Linked DNA regions of Algoriphagus machipongonensis. The main gene of each other region encodes a partner of the protein of the gene in region 2 in a complex. Links are inferred from orthologs where the notes say so. Each region holds a gene or a part of one and is shown on either strand. Other genes may lie near its edges.

Region 1 (12,135 bases), 260 kb from region 2 along the record:
TCAATTCGGTAATTTCTACTTTAGGAGCATTAAGTCTCATTCCATTCATCTCCAATCTCCCTTCATTATAGAGGAGCTTTAAATTCGCATCTTTCAAAGCAATATTGGGAATAGAAACCCTAATAATGTGAAGTGGATCTTTACCTTCCAAAGCTCCGGGCCTTGGCTGGAAACTTACATTTTGAATATCAATTTCATCTTTAAAAGAGGAAACGCTTATTCTCTCACCCTCTATCAAATGTATTTCATCCGAGAGATACAAACTGGCATTTCGAATTTCCATAGCTGCATCTTCTCCATAGAAAAACTGATTCTCCTTTCTATTTTCATCATCACCCAAATAAAAATTGACCATTTTAAAATCCATTCCCTCGATATCAATTCTATTCTTCAGCGTGTCTAATGCATCGGAAGTAATAAATTTTCCACGATTGATGGATAATTCCTGAATGTCAATTGATTTTAAAAGTCCATCGATCAAATCATTTAAATTCTCTGAGCCTGTGGTATCCTTTTCTGCTTTCACCATTCGCTCCACTTTAAATTGAGGATCATCCAACACGAGTTCATCTACCATGACTCTGGAGGTCATAAAAGCCTGGTTTAAATCAACATTTCCTAATCTTAGATTATTTAATTGGGCGAAATAATAGGCTTTACTTTCTTTGTTTTTATCCGGCGTCAGGAAAAAATTATCTAGTTCAATTTGATTATCCAATGAGCTTACATACACCTTATCAGCAATGACATCGTGTACTCCATCTGGCAGTTTAAAATTGACTTTCTCAAGATCAAATTCAAATCCCCTAGCATTGAATGGAGTGGTCCACTCCTCTTTATTTGTCAGATTGATATCACGAACGAGCAATCGAGTATTTTCGGCCGTAAGCGTATTTTGACTTAAGAAATTCATAAAAAATAAATCGGCATGATCAATATTTAGTTCTCTGATCACTACCCCATTTATTTTCATCCGAGCGATGCTTTTTTTCAACTCGTTTTCTAATGCCGTGACAGGAGACTGATTATTTACTTGAACCGAATCTTGCTCCGCCTTTTCTTTTGAATCAGGCTTATCGGGCAAATTCATTTTGAAATTCGGATTTTCAAATTCTAGACTTCCTATATAGAAAACGTTGTCTGAAAAACTAAACCAAAGCCCCCTTAATGCTAGCTCATCCAAAGAAAAATCAAAAAGCGTTTGCTCAGCGCTGGACTCAATTCCTTCAGTCGGCTTCATGATTATACCATCTAGAAAAATACCTCTCCGAAGAAGCGAAAAATTAATCCTATTAAATTCTACATTATATACTTCTTCAGTAGCTTCTGTTATTTTGTTCCTGGCCCAATTGGATAGCAATAAATTAGAGCCGAAATACACTACAAACTCTAAAAAAAGAAGAGAAAGAAATGCAACCATAACCCATCTAATTAGCTTTTTCCGGAGGGGATGCGGAGATTTTGTATGGTGAACTTCTTTTGACATTCAATCTATATTTCATCTAAAAATAGAGAATCTGCATCATATCATTGCTACACAGAGCCCCTCAAAGCAAAAAAGCAGCACAAATGTGCTGCTTTTTCAGTTGCTGTAGGAGAAGGATTCGAACCTCCACGGGGTCGTTAGGCAATAGTCCGGTTTGAATTACGCTTTATGCTGGGTTCCCCACCCCCGAGACAGGAGGGCTTGTCTGCCAATTTCAACATCCTACAATGAAGTAAAATAGGTTTATGGTTTGAGTTATTATATCTTCTGTTATTAAGGATTTGAATAACAACAATTTGTCAATACCAAAATGTCATCCTCTTATAAATGACTGCCCAAAATTAGAAATACCTGCCATTTATTACAATTTTGACAATATTTTATTTTATTTTTTACAGTATCTATAATTAAATAATAATTTATTTTACTTAATGTAATTCACCTAGTAAATTTTAAGTAATTATTATTAAAATGATAATATTTTATCATTTCACTGTATACACATATTTAATTAGGCCGTACTACCACTTGACCAAATCATACAACACCTCTTATCTAAAGGGCATAAAAAAAACCATGAAATACAATTTCATGGTTTTAGTCAATTAACAATAAACCCAAAATAACCTGCTGTAGGAGAAGGATTCGAACCTCCACGGAGTAGTTAGGCAAATTACGAGCTCGCTAAATGCTTTATCCCATGACCTCCACCCCCGAGACAGGAGGGCTTGTCTGCCAATTTCAACATCCTACAGTATGTGTTTTTCGGCCCTATGCCGAATAATCTTTTCTGGAAGTATTACTTTGGGCAAAAGCGTTTTACAGCTTTTCGTCATTCTTGACTTCCATTGTTTCAAAAGTAACAGATCAAACGTTTCATTGCAAATAAATTATCATTTAATTTATTTTATTACATTATTTTTAATAAAAAAGCATTTTTAATGATTTTTAAGCAATCCAGAATGAGATTCAATCATTCACATTTAGAATTTTGCAATATTCGATAAGAAGGATTGTTTGGTAAACAAGGGCAGTCTGAAAAAAATTAGGCATAAAAAAAACCATGAAATACAATTTCATGGTTTTAGTCAATTAACAATAAACCCAAAATAACCTGCTGTAGGAGAAGGATTCGAACCTCCACGGAGTAGTTAGGCAAATTTACGAGCTCGCTAAATGCTTTATCCCATGACCTCCACCCTCGAGACAGGAGGGCTTGTCTGCCAATTTCAACATCCTACAGTATGTGTAAAAGAGAACTTTTATCCCTTTTGATGTTTCAAATATAGGCACAGCAGATTGATTATTACAAATTATCTAAAAAATAATCTAAAAATTTACAGTTTATATAATGAAATCGATTGAATTTTGTCAAATCCTAAATTATGGAGGTAAATCAACTTGTTATTTTAACGATATATCAATGAAGAGAATTGAAATTTTCATTATATTTTATAAAAAGCCTTTTTTTTATTTTTTTCGTAAAATTTTATCGAATAATTATCGATTCTAATAGCAATAACACTATTCAAAATTTACATAAGTCTCCCATTTCTCCAGTACATCTGCAAAATCTTTTGGTAAGCCTACTTCATAATAAACTTTTTCTTTGCTTACTGGATGAATGAAACCCAAAGACATCGCATGTAGAGCCTGTCGAGGGATCAAATCAAAACAATTTTGAACAAAAGTCTTATACTTTGAAAACTGAGTCCCTTTCCTGATTTTATCTCCCCCATACATCGCATCATTAAATAAAGGATGTCCAATATATTTCATATGAGCTCTGATCTGATGGGTTCGGCCTGTCTCTAGGTTACATTGAATCAAACTCACATACCGAAGCCTTTTCAAAACTTTCCAATGGGTGATCGCATGCTTTCCCTGCTCCCCATCTGGAAAAACATCCATTACCTTTCTGTTCTTGGCGCTTCTCCCAACATTCCCTTCTATGGTTCCTTCATCCTCTTTAGGCTCTCCCCAAACCAATGCTATATAAGTCCTGTCTATTGTATGATGGAAAAACTGCGAGGCTAAATGCGTCATTGCTTCTTCCTGCTTGGCAATTACCAAAAGCCCAGAAGTGTCTTTATCAATCCGGTGAACCAAACCTGGTCTGCCTTCATTCCCTTTCATTTCCGGCAAATCTTGAAAATGATAGACCAAAGCATTTGCCAGAGTCCCGGACCAATTTCCATGAGCTGGATGAACAACCATTCCTGCAGGTTTATTGACGATCAGCAAATATTTATCTTCATAAATAATATCAAGCTCGATCTTTTCAGGATAAACTTCCGTATCCCTAGGTGGCTTTTCCATCATAACCTTGATGTCATCCATGGGCTTGATTTTATAATTTGCCTTTGTAGGTTTACCATTCACCAAAACCGAACCTGCATCAATGGCCTGCTGCACTTTATTCCGAGTAGCGTTGGCTAATTTTTCGCTTAGAAACTTATCAATCCTGATATTTTTCTGCCCTTTATCTATGGAAATCTGGTAATGCTCAAATAATTCGACTTCCTCGTCTTCAAAGTCTTCTGCTGGATTATTGCTCATGTTACAAAAATAGAAGTATCAAGGTTAACTTTGCTACAAACATTGAAATCAAGCTTATGCTTTTAGAAAATCCAGTACAAAATCAATGGTTAGACCACCCCCTTTTTGAGGAAAAAGAGGTGGAAGTAGCGATAAAACGTCTGGATTTAATACATCCTGTAATTTCTGGAAATAAGTTTTATAAGCTCAATTACAATTTAGAAGAGGCATTAAAAACCAACAAGAATATAATTTTAACATTTGGCGGAGCCTATTCAAACCACATTTCCGCTGTTGCCCTTGCTGCCAAAGTAGCCGGATTGAAATCGATTGGAATAATACGTGGAGAAAAAGTAATGCCGTTGAATCCCACTTTGGAAGAAGCTGAATCCAATGGAATGCATTTACACTTTATTAGCAGGGAGTCCTACCGAAACAAAACCCAACCCGATTTTATGGAAGAGCTCAAATCTCAATTTGATGATTTCTATCTTATTCCAGAGGGTGGGACAAATGCTTTAGCCATCCAGGGAACAAATGAAATCCTGAAAGAAACCGATTCCATTTTCAGTCATATTTTTACCCCCATTGGGACTGGGGGCACTTTTGCCGGATTATCCAAGTCTTTGGAGAAGGGACAAAATTTATTAGGAGTATCTTCTTTGAAAGGAAAATTCATCCATTCTGAAATAGAAAACTTACTCACTCAATACGATATTTCACCCAAAGGAAATTTCAAAATTTTGGATCAATATCATTTTGGAGGATATGCAAAATATAACCAGGAATTGATTGAGTTTATCTGGAGTTTTTTTGAAGATTTTGGAATTATTCTAGACCCTATTTATACCAGTAAAATGGCCTTTGCAGCCTGGGATCTGGTAGCTACCAATCATTTCTCCAAAGGATCAAAAATTCTTCTCCTTCATACAGGAGGTCTCCAAGGAAATAAAGGATTTACTAATCGAACAGGCATTAAACTTCCTGATTTTTCAGAGTAAAATAGTCCTCCGATTCTTGGGGGTGAATTTTTAAAACATTAGCCAGAACTAACCTCACCAATGTTCGAGATGCCAAAAACTTAGGGATTTTAGCAAGCTTGGAATATTCTTTTAAGGTAATTTTTTGATTCTCTTCCAGAGCTTTTAGCAGGACTTCCTCTTTTCTTCCATATGTAAAAACCATGTCTTTTGGAGATTTCCCTCTTCTCAAAATTTCCCAAACCTCCATGCTGGCCTGCACACTCCTGTCAGCCACACGTATGTATGACTGCTTTTTCTTGTTTTCTTTAAGGTAATGAGGCCGATCTGGGCTAAATTCAACTTTAAATACAGCTACTCCTTTTTTTGGGTTGAGCGAAAAAGTAAAAAGCTCATAGCTTAACTCAGGAAAAATCAATTCACGAATAGCTTTTTCCATTACATAAACCTCTTCCTCTATAAACCGTTGGCCGGAAACCGTCCCGTCATCATCTACACCTATCATCAACACTCCCCCTGAGGTGTTTGCAAAGGCAATCAACTCACGCACAATTTTTTCAGGATGTGCAGCTTTCTTCTTAAACTCAATTTTTAACCCCTCCCCTTTTGAGGCAAGGCTCTTAACTTCTTGAAGAGTCATCTCTTAATAGTTCAACCGTATTTTATCCCGGAATTCGGGAAAGCTCTTCCAAACGTGATTTTTGAGACTGCCACTCATCGCGCAATCTTGCAGCTTCCATAAAATTTAATTCCTTGGCAGCTTTTTCCATCTGTTTTTGAGTTTGAACAATCAGCTTCTCAAGCTTCTCTTTGCTCAAATACTGGACAACAGGATCGGCAGCCATATTTTCCTCTCCAGGCATTGGACCAGCGTAAACTTTTGGATTTCTTTTGGAATCCGCCACTTTAGTTTGACCCATGATTTTATCTCTGGACTTAATCACTGTAGTTGGAGTAATGCCATGCTCTTCATTATAGGCAATCTGCAAAGCTCTTCTCCTTTTAGTTTCATCGATGGCCATTTTCATAGAAGGAGTTATCTTATCGGCGTACATGATTACCCTTCCCTCTTGATTTCGAGCTGCTCTACCTATGGTTTGTACCAAACTTCTTTCATTTCTAAGAAAGCCTTCTTTATCTGCATCCAGAATTGCTACTAATGATACTTCAGGCAGATCCAATCCCTCTCTAAGTAAATTTACTCCCACCAGCACATCAAAAATCCCCAATCGAAGTTCCCTTAGAATTTCTACCCGATCCAATGTTTTCACTTCCGAGTGGATATATCGTGACTTCACTCCTGCACGCTCCAAGTATTTTTGGAGTTCTTCCGCCATACGTTTGGTCAATGTAGTCACCAAAACACGCGCATCAGTTTTTATGGTTTGATCTATCTCTTCGAGCAAATCATCTATTTGATTTTGACTTGGTCTTACGTCAATGGTAGGATCCAAAAGCCCCGTAGGTCTAATAATCTGTTCCACTACTTCACCCTCGGTTAGGTTAAGCTCATAGTCTGCCGGAGTCGCGGAGACATAAACCACCTGATTTGCTAGTGTTTCAAATTCCTCAAATTTCAAAGGCCTATTATCCAAAGCAGAGGGAAGTCGGAAACCAAAATCCACCAAATTTACCTTCCTTGACCTGTCTCCTCCCCACATGGCACGAACCTGCGGAACTGTCACATGGCTTTCATCAATGACCAAAAGAAAATCATCAGGGAAATAATCTATCAAACAGAAGGGTCTGGCCCCTGGCTCTCTTCTATCAAAATACCTGGAATAATTCTCAACTCCAGAACAATAGCCTAACTCTCGAATCATTTCCAAATCAAACTCTGTTCTCTCCTGCAACCTTTTTGCCTCCATAAATTTCCCTTCTTTTTCAAAGAAATTTACCTGAGCCACCATGTCATGTTGTATTTCATGAATCGCAGTTTGCAAGGTGTCTTTTCCTGTGACAAAAAGGTTAGCTGGGAAAATCGAAATGATTTTTTCATCGTTAAGCTTTTTACCACTTTTTGGATCAATCCGCTGAATAGCTTCAATCTCATCTCCCCAGAAGAAAATACGATATCCCCAATCTGCATAGGCAACAAAAATATCTACTGTATCTCCTTTGACCCGGAATGTACCGTGTGTCAAATCTTGCTGTGTTCTGCTGTATAAAATATCTACCAGCTTAAATAATAGCTGATTTCTGGGGATACGATCACCTTCCTGTAATCGAATCACGTTTTTCCCAAATTCCTCAGGGTTTCCAATACCATAAATACAGGATACGGATGCAACTACAATCACATCTCTTCTTCCAGTAAGCAAACTTGAACTAGCGCTCAGCCTAAGTTTTTCTATTTCATCATTGATCGAAAGATCCTTTTCAATGTAGGTACCCGAACTCGGGATAAATGCTTCGGGCTGGTAGTAATCATAATAGGAGATAAAATATTCAACAGCATTCTCAGGGAAAAACTGCTTGAATTCACCATATAGCTGAGCTGCCAAAGTTTTATTATGGCTTAAAATCAAAGTAGGCTTTTGAACCTGCTGTATTAAGTTAGCTATTGTAAAAGTTTTTCCCGAACCGGTAACGCCGAGCAACACCTGGGCTTTTTCACCATTGTTCACTCCTTCCGAAAGCTTCTCTATTGCCTTTGGTTGATCTCCAGTGGGTTGATAATCGGATGTTAGTTTAAATTCCATGGTTCTTTCTAAGCTATTCCAACACGCATTTACATCACAATAGTTTACTTTCTAACCAAATAATCAGACAAGTCTCTTTTTAAAACGCTCCAAATTATAATACAGGTAGTTGGTTCGAAGAATTACCACAAGCATTAATGGTATCAAACTTGGGTGAAATGATTGCCAACCCAAAATCCAAAATACAATTGCTGCATCGGCTAAAATCAAAGCGATTAATAGGTATTGCTTTACCCAAGGTTTGAAGGTCTTGGAAAGTAATCCAGGAATCAACAATAAATGCCCTGGGAAGGCCCAAAGAATATTCCAATTATACTTGGTGGAAGGTATGTCGGATGCTATCCACAAGGCTGCCATCACCAAACCAACCAAACCTAATATTCCAAAAAACGCTAAGTCAAAACCTATAAATAGTTTTTTCTTTTTAAAGCCAATATAGGTGGTGATTATAAACAAAATAGCCACTATCCAAAATAGTAAATAAGGATTAAAAGTACCCAATGTACCCTGGGGAGCCTGAAAATCAAGTATCACGCGATTGTTACTTACCAAAGAGCGCGTGGGTCCATCCCCTTCAATTTCTGCCCTTGCAAATGCCTCTTCCATATAAGAGGGTAGAAACTGCTCCTCTCTTGGACTTGCATCCTGATCAAGCCTAGAACCCAAAGCCAGGTCAATTCCTAAATCTGACCAAGGCATATAAAACACTTTTTCATCAATAAGCTGCCTAAAGGTTTTTTCTACTGCTTGCTGTTCTTCATTATGCCAAACCAATTGATCTCCTAGAACTTCATCCATCAAATCAATAATTCGCGTGGCACAATTATCATAGAAGAAATCGTATCTATAGGCTCTATTCTGAGGCATATAGTTGATCTCTAATAACTCCATTAAGGCCAATTTTTGTGCTTGATTGAGAGCCAGTTCTTGTTCTCTCACACTTCGCTCAAAATAATTGTACTCTGCAATAAACCTCTCAAACGTGGATCGGGATAAAAAATAATCTAACCTGCCTGTGGCAAAATTCAACACAAAGTTAGGGGCTCCAAAATCAAAGGTTCCATAATTATAAACCAAGTCCTGACCGGTTTGTAAATCCTGTACTCTAACAGCACTATGCCCAAATGAACTATAAATCTCTTCACCAGGGTCACAGGTCAATAAACTGATTCTATACTGCTGGGCATAAGACTCTGAAAACCCAGTACTTAAAAGAATGAAAGAAAAAATTATTTGAAAGAAACTCTTCTTTTTCAGATTCATTTTTAGTATATTAGTTATACTTTTTAAAATTACTTTTTATGTTAGCAAAGGCTACATATTCCCTTTACAGGATGTTTTTTACCTGCCGAATATACAGGTTTCTTTTGGCAGTTGTATTGATTTGTGCCTATTGGCAAGAGCTCTTTTCTCAAGAAACCGGAGCATTCAAGACTATCCAATCTGGAAATTTTTCTGATTTAAGTACCTGGAATATTTATGATGGTTCCAGTTGGAATGCAGCTACTTTTAAACCCGGACCCAGTAATGATATTTACATAGATCAAACTCACACATTAACTTTAATAGGAAACGAATCTGTCAAAAGTATTTATATAAATGCAGAAACAGGCGCTGCAATAAAGCTCAACTTAAACAGCTATTCTCTATCTATTTATGGAAGTCTTAACGCATTTTCCGGAATGGCACCAGGCACTCTTTCAGGAAGCTGGAACAGTCAAAACTGGATTGGGAATTCCATAACCAGCAGATTGATTTTCAAAGGGACATCGAGAATCATCATTTACAAGGACTCCTGGAGTGGATTCACTACTAATAGCCGATATTCAGTAGAATTTGATCCCGGGGATGGAGTCATCCTTGAGGTCGAAGAACCAATAAAAGCCTTGAATTTCATTATTAAGTCAGGTACAGTCCTCCAAAAAATAGATAATTCAGTCATCCCTGCCTCCTGTGCAACATTTTCATTCAATAATGAAAGTATAAATGGAACGGGTGCCTTTGGTGACTTCACCATTGAAGCTGGTGGCACTCTAATTTCTCAATGCAACGATGGAATCATTTTTAGATCAGGAATCTCGGGTACTCCCAATAGCGCAGCAAACTTTATTTTAGAAGATGAAGGTCAGCTTATTTTAGAGGGTACTTCTCCTCAAATTGAAGCGGCAAATTTCACACTTGATGGTCAAGTGATTTTTAACAACGATGATTTTACGCAAAACTTTTTATCGAGCTCCTATCTAGGCTCGGCTGTTCCAATTGCATTTCATGACATTGAAATTCAAGGTTCCCAAGACCTGAATTTACCCACTTTTTTAGAAGTCTTTGGTGATTTGAAAAAATCAGGTTCAGGTAACTTCTTGATGAGCAGCACTGAAATTGAATTCTCTGGACCCCATAATCAACAAGTGCAAGGCTTCAGTATGAATGTGGGCAAATTGGAAATCAATAAAAGCGGTGGAACAGTGGCTTTTGAAGAAGACCTACAAGTACTAGGCGATTTTACGCAAGCCGCCGGAATATTAGATTTGGGAGGGAATAACCTTTCTATAAACACTTCACTAACTGGAGGCCTCAATTATTCCGGAGGTTCTTGGAAGAATATTCAGCAATTTACCTATTACGGCGTGCCTCCACTACTCACCCCTTCCAATGGAACATTTCCCTTTACTGACCAATTTCAAGGTGGGATTAGAAAAGTCCAGTTGCTAGGAGCAAATACAGGTGGTAACCTCGAGATAAATTTTATAGAGTATAAGGGCGTAGACTTCAATCCTGGCTTTAATGATTCAGATGCTACTCCAATTCTCTATCGACTCTTTAGCTATTTTCAATTTTCTGGCCTAAACCCTTCAAGCCTTCCTCTTGAGCTTCGAATTTCAGCAGATAAACTAATTGTGGATGACGTGGACGATTTACGGATCGTAGGAACTGGTTACGCTGCTCCAGGCAGCCATTTGGCGGGTTTAGACCCAGTGGAGTTATGGGCAAGGCGAGAATTGAATGCAGATGAATTATCAGGAGTAAATTTTACGGTAGGTAGCTATAGAACACTTTCCATTCTCCCCTTGACCTGGTTATCTACAAAAGCAATTTCGAAGCAAGGGTACAGTCTCATTTATTGGGAAATAGCGAATGAAAACTCTATTCAACAATTTGAAATTTATCGATATTCAAACAGCCTAAATGACTCTACTCTTATAGGAAAATTTACTGCAGAGAATAATACCTTCAGCAAATCCAAATTTCAATTCAAGGATCAGGAATTGCTTCCTTCCGGAGAAATTTATTACCAATTAAAAGGTCTTGATACAAAAGGAAAAGAATCCTGGAGTAAGGTCTTTAGACTAAAAGGTAAAAGAGAGCTTGAGGCTCAAATCAAATTATTCCCTAATCCATATGATGGCTCAACACCAATTAAGTTGTTCATCCCCCAAGAAATTGGATCAAGCGATATGCAAATAAGTATAGTGAGTTTCTTAGGAGAGCACATAAGCACAGCACCATACCAAGTGGAGTCTTTTGCCAATGAAGTAAATCAGTTATCACCGGGAATTTATATGATATATTTACAAGCAGAGGGTGAAGCTTATCAAGTAAAACTTTTAAAAAAGTAAGACTAGTCGGATAGACGTAATTTCCAGAATGCAATTCCACCATTTTTTTTATCTTGCTCATTAAACCCAATCTTGACCTATGACCATTCTTTTAGTACTGCTCAGTATTGCCATATTAGTTCTGCTTATTGTCTGGGCTAAACTCAATCCTTTTCTAGCATTTATTATTTCATCCATTATTGCAGGCTTTTTATTAGGCATGCCGGCAGATCAAATTGCGGGATCAGTTCAAAAAGGAATTGGTGACCTTTTAGGAGGTTTGGTTATTGTTATTGTTACAGGTGCTATGCTAGGAAAGCTTGTCGCGGAAAGTGGGGCAGCACAGCGAATTGCTGACTTCCTTATGGGTATTTTTGGACAAAAAAATATCATATGGGCCATGTCAATCACTGGATTGGTTGTCGGCATTCCTCTCTTTTACAATGTTGGATTTGTATTATTGGTGCCCTTGGCCTTTACCGTAGCCTATCAATACAAAATTTCTGCTGTGTACGTAGGGATTCCCCTGCTTGCTGCTTTATCCGTAACACATGGATTTTTACCACCGCATCCTTCACCAGCTGCATTAGTTGCACAGTTTGATGCCAACATGGGCTTAACCTTATTTTATGGTTTCATTATAGCCATCCCCACCATCATTATAGCGGGCCCAATTTTCGCCAAGACTTTAAAAAATGTCAAAGCGAGTCCCTTAAAAACCTTCCAAGCAGAAACCCGACCTGAGTCTGAGCTTCCGGGAACTTTCAACAGTTTTTTTACTGCCTTACTCCCTGTGTTTTTATTGGTTGGAATGACTGCATTAAACCTAAATA
Region 2 (12,169 bases):
TTCCAGAGATATGTTCGGGCAATAGAATTCACAGAATCCCGCTGAACATTCCATGTAAAGCCTATGGTATTTACCTGATCCATTTTATCAAAACCGTATGCCATCGCTACTTTCATAGGGAGGGTGTCGGGAGTGGTTTCCTTGGGTTGGCAGGAGCTCAATGCCCAGATTAAAAGGATTACAAAGCTTAGGTTTTTCATGGTGTGTTGTTTTTCAAAGTATATAAGTTACAATGAAATCGATTTGTTTTTAATTATTAGCGAAATAATTTGAGGTATTGCCTTTTTTATTGACGTGGTCTGTTTCATTATCGCTCTGGCCCGTGTCTCCACGGGCCACTGTTAATTCAGGCTGTTAAGACACAGCCTGAGGCTAAGGTCAGCAATAGGACACATTTGTTACGGGCTGTGAAGACACAGCCCGAGGCTGAGAAATAATTCAACTGGATTGCCACTCCGCCGCGGCGGATCGCAATGACGGGTTAAAATGTCGTTTTGTAGGTGAATGAATTTTGGAGGAACTCCCTTAAACTATCGATTGTATATGGCCTGTTTAATTATTGCCCGTGACCTGTTTTATTATCGCCCTGGCCCGTGTCTATATTGCCCGTGGCCCGTGTCTCCACGGGCCACTATTATTTCGGGCTGTGAAGACACAGCCCTAGGCTGAGAAATAATTCAACTGGATTGCCACTCCGCCGCGGCGGATCGCAATGACGGGTCAAAATGTCGTTTTTAGGTGAAATGAATTTTGGAGGAACTCTCTTAAACTATCGATTGGACATGGCCTGTTTATTTATTACCAGTGGCCTGTTTCATTATCGCCGTGGTCTGTTTATTTATTGCCATGACCTGTTTTATTATCGCCCTGGCCCGTGTCTATATTGCCCGTGGCCCGTGTCTCCACGGGCCACTGTTATTTCAGGCTGTGAAGACACAGCCCGAGGCTTTAAGGGAATAGAAAATTACTCATAAGGAGAAGGACTGATACTCGTCCAGCCCCCATCCACTACCAAAGTTTGACCCGTGATATGTTTGGATGCATCGGAAACCAAAAAAGCTGCTGCCGAGGCGATGTCCTCAGGTGAAGCAGGACTTCCAAGAGGAGTCAGTTTCGACCAGGTTTTTTCATAATTTGGATCCAAGGCTGTTCTATTCGTCATGGTGGCTCCAGGAGCAATGGTATTCACTCGGATACCAAAAGGAGCTAATTCCAAAACCAAGTTTTTTGCAAGCATCTCAAGAGCTGCTTTACTCATCGCATAAGCGGCAAGATTTTCATGGCTTTGGTGTGCCGTGACGGAGGAGGTAAGCAGAATCGCCCCTCCCTTGCCCTGAGACTTCATTTGTATTGCTGCAGCCTGTGTGAGGAAGAAATTCCCAACTTGATTGACTCGCGTCACTTCCAAAAAATCTTCCCTTTTGTACGAGAGAAAATCCCCAAACAAAGTAATTCCTGCATTTGCAATGAGTATGTCTACTGAGCCAAAATTTGAAACGGCGGTTTGGATGAGTCTATCGATGATTTTCTCATCACTGGCATCTCCACCTACGGGGATTGCGGGCACACCATGCTGGAGGGAAATTTTATCACAGGCTTCCGTGACAAGATTTTCCTCCAGATCATTTAGTACTAAGTTGATACTTTGAGCGGCTAATTTTTCTGCTATGGCCAGGCCAATTCCTTGTCCAGCGCCCGTGATAATCGCAGTCTTTCTAGCAGTCATAATTACTCAGATATGGTTTTTCCTCTTAGTGGGAATCTCTTTTTACCTCTGAACCAGAACTCCCCTGAAGGAAATCAAAGTCGACTCCATCATGCGCTTGGTTTACTTTGTCCAAGAATAAATTCACATACCCTCTTTCATAAGGCAGTTTCAAAGGTTCAAATTCAGCTTTACGTTTCTCCATTTCCTCCTCAGATATCAAGAGGTTTAAGGTTCTGGCAGGAACATTCAATTCTATCAAATCTCCATTTTTCACCAAAGCCAATGGGCCTCCAATGGCTGATTCTGGGGAAACATGAAGGATGACGGTGCCATAGCCCGTTCCACTCATTCTGCCGTCAGAAATTCTGACCATGTCTTTGATTCCCTTATCCAGGATTTTCTTAGGTAGCGTCATATTGCCTACTTCCGGCATTCCGGGGTATCCTTTTGGGCCTACATTTTTCATGACCATGATGCAGTTCTCATCAATGTCCAAGGCAGGGTCATCGATTTTGGCTTTGTATTCATCGATGTTTTCAAAAACTACTGCTCTGCCTGTGTGTGTAAGCAAGTGTGGAGTTGCTGCAGAAGGTTTGATTACGGCACCGCTGGGACATAAATTTCCTTTTAAAACAGCAATCCCAGAGTCGGGCTTGATGGGCTTTTCCATGCTACCGATGAGGTTCCTATCATAGCATTCAGCCTTTTCAATATTCTCTCCTATGGTTCTTCCATTGACCGTAATAAGGTCGGTGTGCAATTCCTTTTGCAGTTCCTTCATCACTGCCGGAAGTCCACCAGCATAAAAGAGATCTTCTACCCAATGCTCTCCTGAAGGTTGAACATTGGCGATTAGAGGGATTTTTGATGAAAAATGGTCAAAATCTTTCAGATCCAACTCAACACCTATTCTCCTGGCTATGGCCGTAAGGTGCAAGATAAAGTTCGTAGAGCCACCCAAAGCTGCATTTACCATAATGGAATTTTCAAAGGCTTTACGGGTAAGAATCTTACTCATTTTGAGATCCTCATTGACCATCTCGACAATTCGCATTCCTGTCATATGCGCCAAGACTTTTCTTCTGGAGTCCGCAGCAGGAATGGTGGCATTATCAGGAAGGGATAAACCAAGGGATTCTACCATACCGGCCATGGTGGATGCAGTACCCATCGGGGCACAGTGGCCGACCGAGCGGGACATTGCAGCTTCCGCTTCTATAAAATCTTCCTGAGAAAGTTTCCCGGTTTTAAATTCTTCGGCAAATCGCCAAACATCTGAGGTGCCTATTTTTTTACCTTTGAATCTTCCCACCAGCATAGGGCCTCCAGAAAGAACCATGGTAGGAAGGTCTACAGATGCTGCACCCATTACTAAAGAAGGAGTCGTCTTATCACATCCGCACATCAATACCACACCATCCATTGGATTGGCTCTAATACTTTCTTCCACATCCATACTTGCTAAATTTCTAAATAGCATGGCGGTGGGTTTGATAGAGCATTCTCCCAGTGACATGACAGGGAATTCTAAGGGGAATCCTCCTGCTTCCCAAATGCCTCTTTTTAAGGCTTCGGCAAGATCTCTAAAATGTGCGTTGCAAGGGGTCAGTTCAGACCAGGTATTACAGATTCCGATTACTGGTTTGTCCCCTTCAAATAAATGATGAGGGAAACCCTGGTTTTTCATCCAGGATCTATAGATAAATCCATCTTTACCGGTTCTACCGTACCAATCCTGACTTCTTAGTTTCTTCTTTTTCATAGGTTATTTTAGGCTTTTCAGCTGAGAATTTACCAAAAAAATTGTGAAGGAAAGAAGAGTGAAGAAAGGAAGTTAAATTAATTTTTCAATTGGTTTAAGGTTTCTTCCAAAGACTCAAGATTGATGGTGAAATCTGTCATGATGGTGTCTTGGCTATCCCCTTGATTTAGAGTGTAGTAGTAGGGGAGGTTAAGTGCATTTGCCAGATTAAAATAGCATTGCGTGTCCGAGTCTCCATTATTTCTGAGTTCAACTACTTTGCTCCCTTCAGGAAGGAAAAGCATATTGGTAAGAGCAGCTCCATGCAGTGAAACCAATATTTTTGTCTCCGACATCAAGTCAATCTGTTCTTTTAGACTCATCTTTTCAGTATAAATCACCTCAAATCCATGTCTGATCATCAGGAGCTCCACATCGATTTCGTTGTGGGTTTTCCTTTTGTTAGCATACTTCCTACTGATATAAATGAGTCGGGAAGGAGTAGATTTCGGACTGACACTAAGCCTTTCACGAGTCATTTTGGTCAAGTCTTCATGAAAATTGGGGAAGCTGGAGGTTCTGGGAGTAAGGACTAAATTTTTTACCCAGATGTTTTCCTGAGATTGGTAATAGGTGGGCTGTATGCCCAGCAATTCCAAACTTTGGCTCACATAGGGAAGGTGTCTATAGGAGTCATGGAGAATGACTCGATCGGATAAGCCAGTATTAAGCCCTAGCCAAAGCCTTGGAAGGCAATCGGTCATCCAATGGAAGTAATTAGCACTCCATTCGTCTTTTACCCAAATCCCATGTGGGATGGTTCTCCATTTTTTCAAGGCACAATACACCACCCTTTTACCAAGTGGGAGCGGGCCAAGAGAATTCACATGCGTATGCGTGGCATAAAAACTCATGTGGGATGGAGAGAAAACAGTGTCCTGCAGGATCGCCACATTCTCCAAATGATGGATAGGGCGAACCCGGAAACTTACTTGATAAGCATCCAGAAATAATTTTTCGTCCTCTGGACGAAGATTAACTGGTGGATTTCTTTTGACGTAAATTTCCTCCATTTAACAAAAATATATTCTTTAAAAATGCGCTGCTTTGAAGCTTAGAAGTTTAAGGTAACCTCTCGATTTCTGCTCCCAAGGCATTGAGTCGTTCATCGATATTTTGATATCCCCGGTCGATTTGCTCAATATTATCTATCACAGAAGTGCCTGTAGCTGATAAAGCGGCAATCAATAAGGAAACCCCGGCTCTGATATCAGGAGAGGTCATTCGAATCCCTTTCAAAGGATATTTTCTGTCCAAACCAATCACAGTAGCTCTATGTGGATCGCATAAAATAATCTGCGCTCCCATGTCGATTAATTTATCTACAAAGAATAAACGACTTTCGAACATCTTTTGGTGTACTAGGACTGTACCTTTTGCTTGCGTGGCGGTAACTAAGACAATACTAAGTAAGTCAGGAGTAAAGCCAGGCCAAATAGCATCGGCCACGGTAAGGATAGATCCATCAATAAATGTTTCTATCTCATAGTGTTTTTGAGCAGGGATATGGATGTCGTCTCCCTTAATCTCAAGCTTGATGCCCATTCGACGGAACGTGTCAGGGATAATTCCCAATCGGTCTACTTGCGCGTCTTTGATCGTGATCTCGGATTGGGTCATGGCAGCAAGGCCAATGAACGATCCAATTTCGATCATATCAGGAAGCATCTTATGTTCTGTACCGCCCAATTTATCCACTCCTTCGATGTGAAGTAAGTTGGAACCTACACCCGTGATCTTTGCTCCCATGCGGTTGAGCATGTCACAAAGCTGTTGAAGGTAAGGTTCGCAGGCAGCATTGTAGAGCGTAGTTTTTCCTTCTGCCATGACTGCAGCCATGACAATATTGGCTGTACCTGTCACAGATGCTTCATCTAGAAGCATGTAGCATCCTTTCAGGTCTTTTCCATCAATGTGGAAAATCTCGTTTTTGGAATCGTAATGAAATTTAGCTCCGAGTTTTTGGAAACCGAAGAAATGCGTGTCCATCCTGCGACGACCGATTTTGTCTCCTCCGGGCTTGGAAAGTTTACCTGTACCAAATCTGGCTAAAAGTGGACCTAAAATCATCACAGATCCTCGTAGGGAAGAAGCTTTCTTTAAGAAATCTTCTTTCTCCAAATAGTCAAGATTAACTTCGTCAGCTTTAAAAGAGTAAGACTCTGGACCTAGTTTGGTCACTTTCACTCCCATATCACTCAACAACTCTATTAGCTTGTTGACATCGCGGATATTGGGAATTTTATGAATTGTTACTTCCTCTGGAGTAAGTAATACAGCACAAAGGATTTGTAGGGCTTCGTTTTTTGCTCCTTGGGGGATGATTTCACCTTTCAGACGGTTTCCACCCTTGACCCGAAATGATGCCATTAATTTCTACGTTTTTTATGGTTGTTTCTTCTCTTGTTGTTATGCGAACGCTTGTTTTTATGGTTGCGATCGTCTTGTGCTTGTGGAATTTTAAAATCCCTTCGGGTATTGGATTCAAAAAGTCCATTTTCTTTCACCTTCTCCAAGTCGATATGAAGTTTCCCTTTTGAAAGGGTCTTGATATCATCTAGGATGATCTGATCATCAAAATTATCCCTGTTCCAAGTGGTGTGAAAGCTTCGCATCAACTGGCCGATAAAAATAATTGCTTCCTCTTGCTCCTCATCGTTTTCGATGGTGATGGCATTTTCGATCAGCTTCTCGATATTCCTACCGTAATGCTTGAATTTGATCTCACCTTTTGGGTAGCCTATCGGGCTTGGCTTTTTGCCTAAGAGTTCCTTTTCAGGCATTGGAAAAGGGCTGTCTACATCCAATTTAAAATCAGACATGATGTATAAATCATCCCAGAGTTTCTGATCATTTTCCTGTTTAAGGGAAGGATTCAGTTGTTTGATGATTTCAATTGCAGTATAGGCACCCGCCGTGCGCTTATCCCGGTTTTCAAGACTGGTGATATAATCTACCAAGCTTTGAACGTTTTTGCCGTATTCTTTCAAAATGAGTCTTTGTTTGTCTGGTTCTTGTTGCTCCATGTGTCCTCCCATTTTTGCATAGTAAAAGGTAGCAAAAAAATCCCAAAAAGGTCGGAAGGCTGGTGATTAGTCTATAATTCTGAGCTTTGCAAAGCTAAGTAATAATGTTTTCTCCCCAAAATGTTCAAATTGAATCGTTGCTTTTCTGTTAAGTCCTTCTGTTTCAATTTTTTGTACTTTTCCAAAGCCAAATTTCGGATGTTCCACCAATTGTTCTGCTTTCAGATTATTCGTATTGGATGGTTTGAAATCCGGACTTGGCGTGTGCACCTTCATTTGCGTAGGGGCACGTCTTTCCTGTTTCTTTTTAATGCCGATAAAGCCTGAGCCTCCCGGAGGTCCCTCTTTTCTGAAGGCTCCAGACATTTCCTTACTTGCTACTCTCTTATTCACTTTGATGCAAGCTGGATCCACTTCCTCTAAAAACCTGCTGGGCTCACAATTTAACAATCTACCAAAACGATAACGAGTCAATGCATAGGTAAAGTATAATTTATCCATGGCTCTTGTTGTGGCCACGTAAAATAACCGCCGTTCTTCTTCAAGGTCTTCTCTGCTCTGCATCATCATTTGGGATGGGAATAGGTCTTCTTCCAAGCCTACCACAAACACCTGCTTAAACTCCAGGCCTTTGGAAGAGTGGATGGTCATCAGCGTAATAGCTTCTGTTTTGTCCTTATCCTGATCATTATCGGTGAGCAAGGCAATTTCCTGAAGAAAAGCTCCCAGGCTTTTATCCTCATTCTCTTCATTGTCCACATACTCTTTGATCGCATTCAACAACTCTTGTACGTTTTCGTATCGGTTGAGTCCCTCGATGGTCTTGTCCTCGTATAGCTCTCTCAATAAACCACTTTGCTTGGCGATTGTGTTGGCCGCCTCGTAAGCATCTTTTCGCTCCACGTCGATCTGAAAAGCTTTGATCATGGTAGCAAAATCAGAAACGGAATTGGAAGCTCTTCCCGGAAGAAAGCTGTGAGCATTGGTGACTACTTCCCAAAGCGGAATATCGTGTTCATAGGCTGCCACGAGCATTTTTTCGACAGAAGTATCTCCCACGCCTCTTTTGGGGTAATTAATGACTCTTTTGAATGCCTCCTCATCTGCGGTGTTTACTGTAAACCTCATGTAGGCCATGAGATCTTTGATTTCCTTTCTTTGGTAGAATGATAGGCCTCCTACGATTTTGTAGGTCAGGTTCATTTTTCTCAGCGCCTCCTCCATGGATCGGGACTGGGAGTTGGTACGATAGAGAATCGCGAAATCGTTATTGCTGAGTTGCTTGTTGTTTTTCTCTTCAAAAATGGTGTTGGCAACGATCCTGCCTTCTTCATTATCCGAGCTGGCCTTGATCAGTTCAATTTGATCACCATCCGGATTGGAAGTCCAAACAATCTTTTTGAGTTGGGCTTTATTTTTATCAATAATGGAGTTTGCTGCTTCCACGATGGTCTTGGTCGAACGGTAATTTTGCTCCAGCTTCACTACAAAAAGATCTGGGTAGTCTTTTTCGAAGTTTAAGATATTTTGGATATCTGCCCCACGGAAGGCATAGATACTTTGCGCATCATCCCCAACCACACAAATGTTTTGATGTACTGCAGCAAGTTTTTTGGTGATGAGGTACTGGGATACGTTTGTATCCTGAAACTCATCCACCATGATGTATTTAAATCGTTGTTGGTACTTATTCAGAACATCGAGATGATCTCTGAAAAGAATGTTGGTATTGAAGAGTAAATCATCAAAATCCATCGCGCCGGCCTTGAAAAGACGCTCTTGGTATCGTTGATAAATTTCACCCATTTTAGGTTTCATAGCCGCTTCATCGTCTGCTTTGACGAATGGATCATCCTGGTAAGCTTGCCAGGAAATCAGTCGGTTTTTAGCTCCAGAAATTCTGGATAGAACCGTATTGGCTTTATATACTTTATCATCCAAGTGCATTCCCTTGACGATCGAGCGAATCAGGGATTTAGAGTCATCTGCATCATAGATGGTGAAATTAGAAGGGTAACCTATTTTCTCAGATTCTACTCGTAAGATTTTTGCAAAAACCGAGTGAAAAGTTCCCATCCAGGTATTTCTAGCTTCCAGCCCAGCCAAAGACTCAATCCTATGCTTCATCTCACTGGCGGCTTTATTGGTAAATGTCAGAGAGAGTATATTGAATGCATCCACCCCTTTGGCGTAGATCAAATGAGCAATTCTATACGTTAATACTCTGGTTTTACCGGAGCCAGCACCTGCAATGATCATAACAGGTCCATCCGTGTGTTCTACAGCTTCGCGCTGGGGTGGGTTTAAACTTTCTAGGTAATCCATTTTTGTTGAGATTCAAGAAACATGGTCAAAGGATCAAGATTCAAGTATTAATTTCTAGTGTTAAGTATCAAGTATCAAGATCCAAGTATTAAGAACCAAGAATTGAGCTATTAGATATATGGTTCATAATCTGGGAATTTATTTAGAAAATCGAAGAAGCCATTGGGCAATTTCCAACAATGGGAATCTTTAAATTTTTCAATTTTCCAATTTTTTAACTCCTTAGGTTAAATTTTCCATCTCTTATGGCTCCAGAGGTACATGTCTGGCTGTTCTCTAATATTATCCTCTAGCATTTTGCAAAAAGTATCTGTGATACTGTGAGGTTCATGGGAATCGTAAGGAGGCTGTGCCAGAGGTATAAACTCATAGTGATAATAACCTCTTTTCACCTTTTTTAATTTCCCGTAATGAACATGCAAGTTCATTTTCTTAGAAAGCACCTCAGCACCTTCAAAGAATACTGCTGGTCGATTCAAGAAATTTCTTTTGTATCGATTTTCAGAAGCTGGAGGTCGCTGATCAGATCCCAGGAGAACAATTCTAGGATCTCTGCCTAAGGTAAGCATGGCTCTTCTAAACTCTTTCTTTTCTGTCACATATCCGCCAAACCGTGTCCGAATTTCTTTAATAAGGTTATTAAAGAAAGGATTGTTCACTTTTAAGTAGACAGTTTCTATTGGAACTTCAGAGTATAGATTAGTTCCGACTACACCCATTTCCCAATTGAAAATATGTCCGGTAACCATCAATGAGCTGACCCCTTGTTTTACCGGAGCATCTAGCCCTTCCTGATTGACAATAATGAACCTGCGGCGAAATTCCTCTTCCGAAATTGTCAGGATTTTGATGGTTTCGGCAAATGTGTCAGTAAAGTTCCTATAAAATCGGTTTCGGATCTTTTTTCGCTCTACCTCAGAAAGTTCGGGAAATGCATAATAAAGGTTTTCATCAATCACTTTCTTTCTATATCGAATCACATATCTCGCAACTAAGTACAGCAGATCTGTAATCCAATAAAGAACAAAAAGGGGAAGTCTGGAAAGCAGCTTGAAGAAAAACATACAATGTAAAGGGGGATTTGGCCTGAAAGCCATTTTCAACAAACAAAATAAAGGAAAAGCAGGGAAAACTTCCCGATTCCTAGTTATAAATTGACTCAATTATTACTTTTGGAACTTATGTCGGAAGTACAGCGAAGGAAATATTCTCAGGAAGAGAAAAACACCATCTTCGATGGAGAGTTTATGCCACACATAGACTCCATGTATAATTTTGCCTATCGACTCACATTTGATGAGGACGATGCGAAAGATTTGGTGCAGGATACATATCTCAAGGCCTATAGATTTGTGAACTCTTTTGAGCAGGGAACAAATGCCAAGGCATGGCTGTTTAGGATCCTGAAAAACAGCTTCATCAATGAATATAGGAAGAAAAGTAAACAGCCTGCTAAGGTAGATTATCAGGAAGTTGAAACTTATTACAACTCAGATGATGTTCAGTATCAAAGTACTTCTGATCTCAGAGCGGAATCTGTTAAAGATATGCTGGGCGATGAGATCTCCAATGCATTGAATAGCCTGGCAGTTGATTTTCGTACTGTGATTATCCTTTGTGACTTAGAGGGATTCACATACGAAGAAATGGCAAAGATTTTGGATATTCCGATTGGAACCGTTCGTTCGAGGCTTCACAGAGCAAGGAATTTACTAAAAGAGAAGCTAAAAGGATATGCCCAAAATATGGGCTACGATACGGACGAAGAGGAGGCAATATAAAGTAGAATTACTCATGGATATGAATGAAGAAACATCCGGTGCGCGTAAATTGAGGTGCGACGATACCAGCAAGTGTTTTGAATTGCTGGAAAGTATTCTGGACGGGGAAATGGATAACTCCAAGGAAGTCCTGAAAGATAAATTGGCAAAATGTCAACCTTGTTTTGAGCATTATCATTTAGAACAAGCAATTCGGGATGTATTGAAAACCAAATGCACCAAACATGAAGTGCCCACTGAATTAGCTGATTGTATTCGTCAGAAGATTCAGGATATCAAATAGTTTATGACCCACGGCAAAGCCATTATTTTTTCCGCACCCTCGGGTTCGGGAAAAACCTCATTAGTCAGACATCTGATTCAAAAAATCCCAAATTTGGGATTTTCTATTTCTGCCTGTACCCGAGATAAAAGAGGAAGGCATGAAGTACATGGCAAAGACTATTATTTTTTAAGCCAAGAGCAATTTAAAAAGCATATTGATCAAGACGACTTCATCGAATGGGAGGAAGTTTATGCAGGGAATTTTTATGGAACCCTGAAAGAAGAAATTCAGCGTATTTGGGATTCTGGTAAAGCCGTAATTTTTGATGTGGATGTCAAAGGCGGTTTGGCTTTGAAAAAATACTTTGGAGACCAGGCTTTGGCGATTTTTGTGAAAGTGCCCTCCTTAGAGGTTTTGAAAACTAGGTTGAGTGACCGGGGTACAGAGACTGAGGAATCCCTATCCAGAAGAATATATAAAGCGGAATTTGAATCAAAATTCGAACCGCAGTTTGATGTGACCATCGTCAATGACGACTTCGCTGTATCCTCTGCCGAAGCTGAAAAATTGGTCGAAGATTTTTTAGCCAAAAAAAAGTGAAAATCGGACTCTATTTCGGTTCCTTTAATCCCATTCACATTGGGCATTTGATCATTGCTGATACGCTGCATGATCGGACCGATTTAGACCAGGTTTGGTTTGTGGTCAGTCCCCAAAATCCTTTAAAAAAACGTCAGTCCCTCATTCACGAATTTGACAGGTTGCGGATGGTGGAATTAGCGATAGAGGATAATTTCCATTTCAGAGCTTCGGATGTGGAGTTTTCTATGCCAAAACCAAGCTATACTATTGACACGCTGGCTTATCTAACAGATCAATACCCGCAGCATCAGTTTTGCTTGTTTTTAGGTTCGGATAACCTGACGCAGCTTAAGCGCTGGAAAAATTACCAGATGATTTTGGACAATTATGAGATTTTTGTTTATCCACGCCCCGGAGAATCCAAAACATTTGAGCACCCAAAAATCCAGCTGATCGATGCCCCTTTATTGGATATCTCAGCAACTTTTATCCGAAAATCAATTCTTGCTGGGAAGTCCGTCAAATACCTCCTTCCTGATGGAGTAGCAGATTATATCCGGGATAAGAAGTTGTATCAGTAGGCATTCAGTCTCAGGTTTCAATAGGCAGTCGCAGTGTTTTGTTATTCATGAAATAGTAGGTTATACGTCATAATTTTCTCTTGAAATAATTTTTTAGTTA

The links.
Region 1: the proteins of ALPR1_RS18895 (region 2) and uvrB are in contact, whole or in part, in a crystal structure (PDB 7EGT), measured with the Thermus thermophilus proteins. The link is inferred for Algoriphagus machipongonensis from one-to-one orthologs. Residues at the interface, in WP_096412145.1 of Thermus thermophilus: His654, Arg656, Phe657, Gln666, Asp668, Glu669, Lys680, Arg681, Leu682, Ser683, Lys685, Tyr686, Ala687; in WP_096411307.1 of Thermus thermophilus: Glu23, Leu25, Arg26, Asp27, Gly28, Glu29, Arg30, Phe31, Arg55, Glu326, Asp327, Phe328, Glu379, Ser382, Gln383, His398, Gly400, Arg401.

Annotation. Positions count from the first base shown.
Region 1 is NZ_CM001023.1:4,711,450-4,723,584, forward strand. The notes cover bases 5,187-8,154. They hold uvrB (excinuclease ABC subunit UvrB), read right to left. Parts: upstream 7,707-8,154; coding sequence 5,667-7,706; downstream 5,187-5,666. Other genes in these bases: ALPR1_RS19995 (AlbA family DNA-binding domain-containing protein), read right to left, coding at 5,187-5,644; ALPR1_RS20005 (Lnb N-terminal periplasmic domain-containing protein), read right to left, coding at 7,770-8,154. Outside these bases: ALPR1_RS19980 (hypothetical protein), read right to left, coding at 1-1,240; ALPR1_RS19985 (RluA family pseudouridine synthase), read right to left, coding at 3,011-4,045; ALPR1_RS19990 (1-aminocyclopropane-1-carboxylate deaminase/D-cysteine desulfhydrase), read left to right, coding at 4,102-5,025; more of ALPR1_RS19995, read right to left, coding at 5,000-5,186; more of ALPR1_RS20005, read right to left, coding at 8,155-8,969; ALPR1_RS20010 (T9SS type A sorting domain-containing protein), read left to right, coding at 9,008-11,323; ALPR1_RS20015 (gluconate:H+ symporter), read left to right, coding at 11,403-12,135. UniProt on the Escherichia coli protein: The UvrABC repair system catalyzes the recognition and processing of DNA lesions. A damage recognition complex composed of 2 UvrA and 2 UvrB subunits scans DNA for abnormalities.
Region 2 is NZ_CM001023.1:4,458,214-4,470,382, reverse strand. The notes cover bases 6,232-9,233. They hold ALPR1_RS18895 (ATP-dependent helicase), read right to left. Parts: upstream 8,861-9,233; coding sequence 6,602-8,860; downstream 6,232-6,601. Other genes in these bases: ALPR1_RS18890 (lysophospholipid acyltransferase family protein), read right to left, coding at 9,088-9,233; ALPR1_RS18900 (DUF4290 domain-containing protein), read right to left, coding at 6,232-6,535. Outside these bases: ALPR1_RS18925 (hypothetical protein), read right to left, coding at 1-200; ALPR1_RS18920 (SDR family NAD(P)-dependent oxidoreductase), read right to left, coding at 965-1,726; ALPR1_RS18915 (IlvD/Edd family dehydratase), read right to left, coding at 1,752-3,470; ALPR1_RS18910 (glycosyltransferase family 61 protein), read right to left, coding at 3,548-4,522; murA (UDP-N-acetylglucosamine 1-carboxyvinyltransferase), read right to left, coding at 4,572-5,879; more of ALPR1_RS18900, read right to left, coding at 5,879-6,231; more of ALPR1_RS18890, read right to left, coding at 9,234-9,924; ALPR1_RS18885 (sigma-70 family RNA polymerase sigma factor), read left to right, coding at 10,042-10,641; ALPR1_RS18880 (hypothetical protein), read left to right, coding at 10,655-10,924; gmk (guanylate kinase), read left to right, coding at 10,928-11,506; nadD (nicotinate (nicotinamide) nucleotide adenylyltransferase), read left to right, coding at 11,503-12,069. UniProt on the Escherichia coli protein: A helicase with DNA-dependent ATPase activity. Unwinds DNA duplexes with 3'-5' polarity. Translocates on single-stranded DNA with 3'-5' polarity. Initiates unwinding more efficiently from a nicked substrate than double-stranded DNA.